2 regions of the Paracoccus contaminans genome follow, and region 1 is predicted to be linked to the other one. Evidence: riboswitches for the same ligand, from Rfam matches in the RefSeq annotation. Region 1 holds a riboswitch; the other holds the start of a gene.
The links. Region 1 has a riboswitch for cobalamin ahead of B0A89_RS03210 (TonB-dependent receptor plug domain-containing protein). Riboswitches for the same ligand answer to the same signal wherever they lie in the genome.

Region 1 (4,730 bases):
ATCACCGGCACGCCCAGCCGTTGCAGCATCGCCACCGGCGGGCCGCCGAAGCTGCCGGCAAGCACCAGGTCGGGATGCAGCAGGAACACCTCTTCGGCATGGCCGTGGTTCACCGGAAAGGCGGCCGCCCGGTCCGCCACCGCCGAAAGGCGCGGATCGCGCGCAAGGGCGCTGACCGATACCAGTTGCCCCGGCGCGGCCAGCAGCAGCGCCAGCTCGTCGGTGCACAGGTTCATGGAAACGACCCGCGCCGGCCCCCCCGCCAGCAACGCGGCCGGGGCCAGGGCGGCCAGCGCCAGCGCCGCGGCCGTGACCCTTGCCAAGGCGGGCCGCCGGCGGGCCGCGCGGCCTGCTACCATCGCTGCTCGATCCCCATCCATGCGGCGCGTCCTTGCGTGCCATAGCCCCAGGTTTCCTGATAGGGCTTGTCGAACAGGTTGGTGACCCGCGCCGTCAGGCGCATCCGCTCGTCCAGGTCATAGCTGGCGGCAAGGTTGACCACCGTGAAGGCGGGCAGCCTTGAAACCTTTTCGTTGCCCCAGCCGTGCCACCATTCGGTGTCGCGCGAATCGGTGACATGCCGCAGGTCTGCGGACAGCCAGCCGCGCCCTGCAAAGGTCTGCATCGTCGCATTCAGCCCCAGCTCATGGCGCGGCCGGCGCACGGCGGCGGTGCCATCGGGGTTGCGGGCATCCAGATAGGTATAGGCCGCCCCCAGGGTAAGCGCCGGGGTCAGCTCATGGCGGACGGCGATCTCGACCCCTTGGCGCCGGCTTGTTCCCCTGAGGTTGCGATAGTTGGAACCATCCGGCAGCGGGGCGCCGGAATAGACGATCGCGTCGGCCAGCCGCTCGCGAAACCAGGTCACGTCGATCAGCCCGCGCCCGTCCGGCAGGCTGTATTCCAGCCCCATGTCGATGCTGCGGTTTTCCTCGGGCCTCAGATGGGGGTTGCCGACCGCGCCATAGCCCCCCGCCAACTGGTAGGACTGGGGGTTGAGAATGCCGGTCCCGGCCGAGGCATGCAGCCGCAGCGGGCCGGCCGCGATGCGCCAGGACAGGCCCGCCGCCCAGGTCGTCTTGCCGCCGAAATCCGAATTGTCGTCGTGGCGCAGCCCCAGCTGCACATCCAGCCCGTTTTCATGGGCCGCGCGGTATTCCACCGCTGCCGAACGGGTGGTGCGGGCATAGGCGGTGCTGCCCGACGCGTCATCCTCGATGCGGTCGAACGCGAGGGCGATCGTGCGCGACGCATCGGCCGCCGCGCCATCCAGTCCCAGGGTGGTGCGCGAGCGGATGGCACGGCGGCGGGTTTCGGTCCGGCCCGGATAATCATCATGCGTCTTGAGCGTGACGCGCGAATCCTCCCATGCCAGGCGCTGCGTCAGCCGGCCCGAGGCAGAGCTCGCCTCGGCCCAGAGGGTGTCGATGCGCTCGGCCCGGTCGGACCAGAACGGCGCATCGCGCAGATAGGTCCGGGCCGAGTCCGGCGCGCCGCTGGTTGCGTCGAACCAGGCACGCTCCTCGGCGCGGCGGATTGAAAAGCCCAGCGTCAGGCCATCCGCCGCCTTCCATTCGCCCGACAGCGCCAGCGCCCCGCGCCGGATGCCGTCATCATCGCCCCCGTCGCCATATGATACGTCATAGCCATCGTCCTCACGATAGCTGCCGTCGAACTGGAGCCGCAGCCGCTCTGTGACCAGGGACTGGCCCAGCGCTGCGGCCGCGCCGTGGCCCGCCTCGGTGCGGATATGGCCGCCTGTCCGGTCGGCCTTGCGCGTGATGATGTTCACGACCCCCGCCGCCGCGGCCGAGCCGTAATAGACCGACTGCGGACCGCGCAGCAGCTCGATCCGCTCGACATCGGACAGATCGAGGCCCCCCAGGTTGTAAGGCTGATCGCCCCCCGCCGCGTTCACGCCGTCGATCAGGATCATGGCGTGACGCGTCTCGCCGCCCCGGATGCGCAGTTCGGCCAGCGACCCGCCCGATGTGACGAGCGAGACGCCCGGCAGCGCCCGCAGCCCCTCCTGCACGGTGGCCGCGCCGCGCTGCTCAAGCTCCCGGCCGGTGATGACGGTGGCGGCGCGGCCATAGGCATCGGCCTCGACGGGGGAAAACCCGCCGGTCAGGATCACGGTGTCGAGGACGATGGGGGCGCTGTCCTGCGCTGCCGCGGGCAGGGCGGGCAGGCAAAGCGCGGCGGCCAGCAGGGTCGAGCAGGTTCGGGAAAGGGGCATGGCATCGTCCCTCGGGCTGCGGCGGGCGCGCGGCCCGCGGGTGGCGTTGGTCCGGGGGATCCGTGGCGGTCCCGCAGGACAGGGCATCACCGCTGCGGCAGGCCGCCTCGCCGGCGCGCCCCGCGCCGCCGAAAGGGTGCTGACCGAGCAGGTCTCCTGGCTTGCGGATCATCGCGGTGGCCGGCCTTCCCGGGGGGCGGCCCCAGTGGCCCTGTCGGCCCCGCCATCCGCGCACAGTTGCGGGGGCAGCCACGGCTGCAGATGACCTGCCCCCGTGTTCCCTTTCAATCCGGCAGGCGCCGGAACTCGGTCGCGTTCAGTTAGCCGGGCGCATGGCGCGGCGTCAATCGCCCGAGCGCCCCGCCCATTCCCAGCGGACGGCATATTCCCCCAGCCGGCGGGCAACCGCATCGCGGTCTGCCCCCGGCATGCAGGCGATGCGGGCGGTCAGGCCGGCCGCCTTGTCCTCGACCACCTCGGTCACGCGGGCGCTGCCCTTCAGCTCGTCGTCCAGCACGCGCGCGACGGCCATGCGGCGCAGGGCCGGCTTGAAGACCTTGCCCACCGCCGTCATCGGCAGCTCATCGAGCACTTCGATGTGCCGGGGCACCGCGGCGCGTTCGTGGATGTTGGCGCGGGCATGGTCCGCAAGCTCGGCCAACGTGGTGGCCGCCCCGTGGCGCAGCTGGACATAGGCGCAGGCCAGTTCGCCCGCCACCTTGTCGGGCTGGCCGATCGCCGCGACCGCAACCACGTCGGGATGGCTGATGAGACCGTTCTCGATGACCGCCGGGTCGATGTTGTGGCCGCCGCGGATGATCAGGTCCTTGGCCCGGCCGGTGATCCACAGATAGCCGTCCGCGTCGATCCGGCCCAGATCGCCGGTGCGCAGGAACCGCCCTTCGGCGAACAGGTCGCGGTTCCTGTCGGCCTGCACATAGGTCGAGCCGGCAAAGACGCCGGGGCTGGAGACGCAGATCTCTCCGCTTTCGTCCGGGGCGCATTCGTGAAAGCCGTCCGGTCCGGCCCGCAGGATGCGCACATGGCTGTAGGGCAGCGGCAGGCCGACCGAGCCGATCTTCCTGACCCCGTCCACCGGATTGCAGCTGACAAGGCAGGTCGCCTCGGTCAGACCGTATCCTTCGGCGATCCCGACCCCGGTGGCGGCCTTGAAGCGGTTGTAAAGCTCGACCGGCAGCGGGGCAGAGCCCGAGATCACCGTGCGCAGCGTGGACACATCCGCATCCACCGGCCGCTGCACCAGCGCCGCGACCGCCGTGGGAACGGTGATGAGAAAGGTCGCCTGCCAGCGTTCGACCAGCTTCCAGAAATTGTCCATCACCCCTTCGCCGCGATAGCCCGCGGGCGTCGGCATGACGAAATGCGCGCCCGAATGGATGCAGGACATCAGGATCGGGTAGGCCGCAAAGACATGGAACAGCGGCAGCGGGCACAGCGCCACATCGGTCTGCCGGAACAGCAGCGAGCCGCCCAGAAAGCCGTTGTAGATCATGCCCGAATACTGGTGCCGGGCGATCTTGGGCATCCCGGTCGTCCCGCCGGTGTGGAAATAGGCCGCCACGCGGTCCTCGTCGGGATCGTCGAAGGTCAGGCGGTCATGCGGCTCGGCCGAGGCGGCTGCCTCGAAGTCCAGCACCCGCGCCTTGTGGGTCGCCGTGACGCGGGGGCGGACCAAGGGGACGATCAGGCGCCTTGCGCCGCCGAGATAGCGGGCAAGGTCCACCTGCAGCACCGTATGGACCTGGGGCGCCAGCGCCAGCGCCGCGGCGGCCTTCTGTGCCACGTCCGATTTCGGCATGGACCTGAGGGTGACGAGAACCCTGGCCCGCGTCTCGCGCAGGATGCCGGCAATATGTTCTGCATCCAGCAGGGGGTTGATGGGGTTGACGATTCCCGCGGTCGCCCCCGCCAGCAGCACGATCGGCGTTTCCAGGCAGTTGGGCAGAAGATAGGCGATGGTATCGGTCGGGCCGATCCCCAGGCGGCGGAACAGGTTGGCCGTTTCGGTCACCCGTTCGTGCAGTTCGGTCCAGGTCAGCGTGCAGGCCCGCGCGGCCGGGCCGGAAAACAGCTGGAACGACAGGGCGGGGGCGCCCGGATGGCGTTCGCGCGCCGCCGTCAGCAGCCGATAGAGGGTGCGAGGCTCGCGGCGTTCGGCATAGGGCATCTCTGATTCGATGCGGTCCCGATCGGCCTTCGAGGCAAAGCGCGTCATCCGGTTGTCCTTCCGCCCTATCCTGGCAACTGGCCGCAGGATGGGACGAAACCATCCGACCCGGCAAGTTCCCGGCGGCGGCGACACGCGGCGTCACGCCGCGCCGTGCGGATCATTCAAATGCTTCGCATCCTGCGATTGAGCGGCGCGGCCCTTTGTCGCTAAGCTGGGCACGCCCCCAACGACAAGGACCGTGCCAAGCGGCGCATCGCAAGGGACGATTGAAATGTCGATCAGAACATCCATGGCTGCGCT
Region 2 (4,730 bases), 250 kb from region 1:
CGCAAACTGTCCGAAGGACGCCGCCGCCAGCGGTCGCCATCCGGTCGCGGAACACCCCGTCCGCCCGTCATCCGTTGCGCTGGCAGGTCTCCCGGCTTGCGGATTCTGGGTTTCCCCAACGGGCGCCCGCCTTCCCGGATTGCTCCAGTGGCACAAGGGCGACCTTTCCGGTCACGGTCGCGGGGGCGGCTGCGCTTTGGCTTGCCTTTCGGGGCCTTGCGCGATTCCCTCTTGGCCTGCCATGCGGCAGGACCAGCGCAGCGCCTTGGTGCGCCAGCCCGGCCGCGCTTGTCAAGGAACGTGCAACTGGAAAGAGCGCCGATGACCGACAGCAGCCCAGCCCCCGGTGCCGATGCGCGGCACGCCGAAAAGATGGCCCGCATCAAGGCGGCGCGCGATCGCATGATGGCGACCAAATCGGGCGAAAAGGGGCTGGTGATCGTCCATACCGGGGCGGGCAAGGGGAAATCCTCGTCCGGCTTCGGCATGATCCTGCGCTGCATCGCCCATGGGATGCCCTGCGCGGTGGTGCAGTTCATCAAGGGCGCCTGGGATACCGGCGAGCGGCGGCTGCTGACCGAACGGTTCGGCGATCTGTGCCAGTTTCATGCGATGGGCGAGGGCTTCACCTGGGAGACGCAGGACCGCGAGCGCGACATCGCCGCGGCGCAGGCGGGCTGGGCCAAGGCCAGGGCGCTGATCCGCGACCCTGCCATCCGCTTCGTCCTGCTGGACGAGATCAACATCGCGCTGCGCTATGGCTATCTGGACGCGGCCGAGGTCGCGGCCTTCCTGCGGGATGAAAAGCCCCCCATGACGCATGTGTGCCTGACCGGCCGCAACGCCCCGGCCGAGCTGGTCGAGCTGGCCGATCTGGTGACCGAGATGACGCTGGTCAGGCACCCCTTCCGGGCTGGGATCAAGGCCCAGCCGGGGGTGGAGTTCTAGCTGCCCGCCCGCCAGGCCCAGCGGCGGCCGTCATGGGTCAGCCGCACGAGGGACAGCGCCGGCACGTCGATGCGCAGGGCCATCGCGGCTGGCCCGCCCAGCGCCGACAGGATCGCGGCGCGCAGGCTCATGGCCGGCGCGATGGCGGCGGCCCTGCCGCCCAGGGCGGCCTGCTCCTCCATCCAGGCGCCCACCCGCGCCGTCACCGCGCCCAGGCCCTCGCCCCCCGGCGGGGCCAGCGCGGGATCGGCCAGCCATGCGGCCAGCGCCTGCGGGTCACGGGCCGCCGCTTCCTGCGGGCTCAGCCCGGCCCAGCGGCCAAAGGCCCCTTCCGCCAGCGCGGGATCGACGGTTCCGCAAAGCCCTGCGGCCCGCGCCGTGTCGGCGCTCGCGCGGCAGGGCGCCAGGAACACCCGCGCCCCCTGCGGCACCTGCCGCGCAAGGCCCGCCGCCCCCGCCAGCAGGCGGGCGGCCGCCGGCCTGCCCGAGGGAAAGCGCCCCGATCCGTCATGGGCTGCGCAGATCAGCAGAAGCTGGGCGGTCATCCGTCTTTCTCCTCGGCGGGGCGATTGCGCTTTGACTTCGCGCCGGCGCCGTGAAAGGGTGCCGCTGTCGTCATCGCGGCGGAAGTCCGGTGCAAATCCGGCACGGTCGCGCCACTGTAATCGCCGCTACGGCGAAAGTCAGACCCTCGCGGTGACAGCATCGTCTCAACCCGGACGCCGTATCCGCAGGAGATCCGCATGGCACAAGCCGCCGCACCGACCCCGTTCGCCCCGCCGCTGGCGCAACCCATCCCCCTGCGCGAGATCGCCCCCTGGGCGGTCCTTGCCGGGCTGGTGCTGTTGCTGGCGATGTATTTCGTCAGCACCGAACAGGGCGCGATCGCGCTTCTGGATGGCACGGGCGTGCATGAATTCGTGCATGACGCCCGCCATCTGCTGGGCTTTCCCTGCCACTGAGAGGCTGACATGACCGGACGTTTGCTGCTGCTCGGCATGATTGCCGGGCTGGTCGCGGGCATTCTGGCCTTCGGGACAGCCCGCATTTGGGGCGAGCCGCCGCTGGCCGAAGCCATCGCCCTTGAAACGGCGGCGCAGACGGGCGCCGCCAATGCCCTTGCGGCCGGGGGCCACGCTGCCGACCATGACCATGACCATGACCATGACCATGACCATGACGATGACCATGACCATGACCATGAACACGGGCAGGGCCATGGCGGCGCCTTTGGCGGGGGCCATGATGCCGCCCCGGCCGGGCAGGGGGCGGCGCAAGGCCATGCCGGCGCTCATGCCCACGGCCATGGGGCAGGCGAGGGGATCAGCCGCGCCGTGCAGGCCGGGATCGGGCTGCTGACCGGAACGGCGGTCTATGGCGCGGCGCTGGGCGGGCTGCTGGCCCTGGTCTTCGCCGCCGTGCAGGGCCGCGCCTGGAGCCTGGACCCCAGGGCGAGTGCCGGGCTGATCGCGCTGGCGGGGTTCATCGCCGCGGTGGTCGTTCCTCAACTGAAATATCCCGCCAACCCGCCTGCTGTCGGCCATGCCGAAACGATCGGCCTTCGCACCGCGCTGTTCTTTCTGATGCTGGCGATCTCGCTTGCGGCGATGGTGCTGGCGGCCACGGTGGGGGCGGCCCGCGCCCGGCTGGCGGGCGATGGCTGGAACGGGGCGCTGACGGGCGCGGCGATCTATGGCGGCGTGGTGCTGGCCGCCGGGCTGCTGCTGCCGCGCATCGACGAGGTGCCGGCGGATTTTCCCGCCGACCTGCTGTGGCGTTTCCGCATGGCGGGGCTGGCGGTGCAGGCAGTGCTGTGGGGCGCGACCGGGCTGATCTTCGGCTGGCTGGCCGCGCGCCCGGCTCGGCCCCTTGTGCGGGCTGCTGCCTGACGGATGAGCCATGCGGGCGCGATGCTGCTGGCCTTCGGCCTTGATGTCGCGGTCGGCTGGCCCGCGCCGCTTCATGCGCGGATCGGTCATCCGGTCACCTGGGCGGGGGCGCTGATCGCGGCAGGGGATGCGCGGCTTAACCGCGGGGGCGCGCGGCGCGCGCGCGGCGCGGCGCTGGCGCTGTCGGTGATCGGGCTGGCCGCGCTGGCGGGCTGGGCGGTGCAGCGGCTGGCCGGCGAGGGGCTTGCCGGCGCCGCCCTCTGCGCGGTCGCGGCCTGGCCGCTGCTGGCGGTGCGCTCGATGCACGATCATGTGCAGGCCGTGGCCCGGCCCCTTGCGCAAGGTGATCTGCCGGCGGCGCGCGCCGCCGTGGCGATGATCGTGGGCCGCGATCCGGCGGCGCTGGACGGCGCGGGGATCACCCGCGCGGCGATCGAAAGCCTGGCCGAGAATACCTCTGACGGCATCATCGCGCCCCTTTTCTGGGGGCTGGTCGCCGGCCTGCCGGGGATCGCGGCCTACAAGGCCGTCAATACGCTCGATTCGATGATAGGCCACCGCACGCCCCGGCACGAGGCGTTCGGCTGGGCCGCGGCCCGCATCGACGATGCCGCGAACCTGATCCCCGCACGGGCGACGGGGCTGCTGTTCGCGCTGGTATCGGGGCGCCGGGGGGCCGCGCTGGCCTGCATGGCGCGCGATGCCCGCCATCACCGTTCGCCCAATGCCGGCTGGCCCGAGGCGGCGATGGCCGGCGCGCTGGGCGTGCGGCTGTCCGGCCCGCGCATCTATGGCGCGCGCCGTGTCGATGAACCCTGGGTGAACGGCGCCTGCCGCGATCCGGGCGCGGCCGATCTGGGGGCGGCGCTGGCGCTGTATCGGCGCGCCATGGCGGCCGCGGCCGCCGGTCTGGCGCTGGCGGCGCTGTTGGCATGAGGCGCGATCACGGCGGCGATGTCGACGCGGCGCGCGCCCGCTTTGGCGGCGAGGACTGGATCGACCTGTCAACCGGCATCAATCGCTGCCCCTGGCCGGTGCCGGCGCTGCCCCCCGCGGTCTGGACCGCGCTGCCCACCGCGGCGGCGGGCAGGGCGCTGATGCAGGCTGCCGCGCGCGCCTTTGCCACCGACGCGCCGGGGCTGGCGCTGAACGGCGCGCAGGCGGCGATCCAGCTGCTGCCGCGGCTGGACGCGCCGGGGCTGGCCCGCGTGCTTGCCCCCACCTACAACGAACATGCCGCCTGCCTGCGATCGGCAGGCTGGCGCGTCGAGGAGGCGGCCCGCCTCGAGGATCTGCCGGGCGCCGATCTGGCCGTGGTGGTCAACCCCAACAACCCCGACGGGCGGCGGCACGATCCGGCGCGGCTGCTGGATCTGTCGCGCAGCGTCGGGCGGCTGGTCGTCGATGAAAGCTTTGCCGATGCCGACCCGGCCTTGTCGGTCGCCGCCCATGCCGGGGCGCGCCTGACGGTGCTGCGGTCCTTCGGCAAGTTCTGGGGGCTTGCCGGGCTGCGGCTGGGCTTTGCCTTTGCCGATGCCGGCACCATCGCCCGGATCGGCGCGATGGCCGGCCCCTGGCCCGTCAGCGGCCCCGCGCTGGAAATCGGGCGGCTGGCGCTGGCCGATGCCGCCTGGGCCGGGGCCACGGCCGCGCGGCTGGCGCAGGAGGGCCCCCGGCTGGACGCGCTGGCACAGGCGGCGGGCTGGAGGCTGGTCGGCGGGACGGCCCTGTTCCGGACCTATGCGGTGCCCGGCGCCGCGCAGGCGCAGGAACGGCTGGCGCGCCACCACATCTGGTCGCGCATCTTTCCCTATTCCCCGCATTGGCTGCGGCTGGGCCTGCCGGGCAGCCCGGCCGAATGGGCGCGCCTTGCCGGGGCGCTGGCCTAGCGCG

Region 2: linked by a shared signal. The riboswitch ahead of B0A89_RS04395 (CbtB domain-containing protein) and the one ahead of B0A89_RS03210 (TonB-dependent receptor plug domain-containing protein) in region 1 are both predicted to bind cobalamin.

What each region holds. Positions count from the first base shown of each region.
Region 1 covers NZ_CP020612.1:662,969-667,698, reverse strand. Annotated here, with positions in the region: gene B0A89_RS03215 (ABC transporter substrate-binding protein) at 1-323, opposite strand, end outside; gene B0A89_RS03210 (TonB-dependent receptor plug domain-containing protein) at 353-2,239, opposite strand; cobalamin riboswitch at 2,369-2,564, opposite strand; gene B0A89_RS03205 (acyl-CoA synthetase) at 2,583-4,475, opposite strand; gene B0A89_RS14525 (hypothetical protein) at 4,569-4,721, opposite strand; gene B0A89_RS03200 (CAP domain-containing protein) at 4,720-4,730, shown strand, end outside.
Region 2 covers NZ_CP020612.1:916,554-921,283, reverse strand. Annotated here, with positions in the region: cobalamin riboswitch at 65-272, opposite strand; gene cobO (cob(I)yrinic acid a,c-diamide adenosyltransferase) at 322-948, shown strand; gene B0A89_RS04400 (histidine phosphatase family protein) at 945-1,493, opposite strand; adenosylcobalamin (AdoCbl) riboswitch at 1,563-1,649, shown strand; gene B0A89_RS04395 (CbtB domain-containing protein) at 1,692-1,910, shown strand; gene B0A89_RS04390 (CbtA family protein) at 1,920-2,837, shown strand; gene cbiB (adenosylcobinamide-phosphate synthase CbiB) at 2,841-3,773, shown strand; gene cobD (threonine-phosphate decarboxylase CobD) at 3,770-4,726, shown strand; gene B0A89_RS04375 (cobyric acid synthase) at 4,723-4,730, opposite strand, start outside.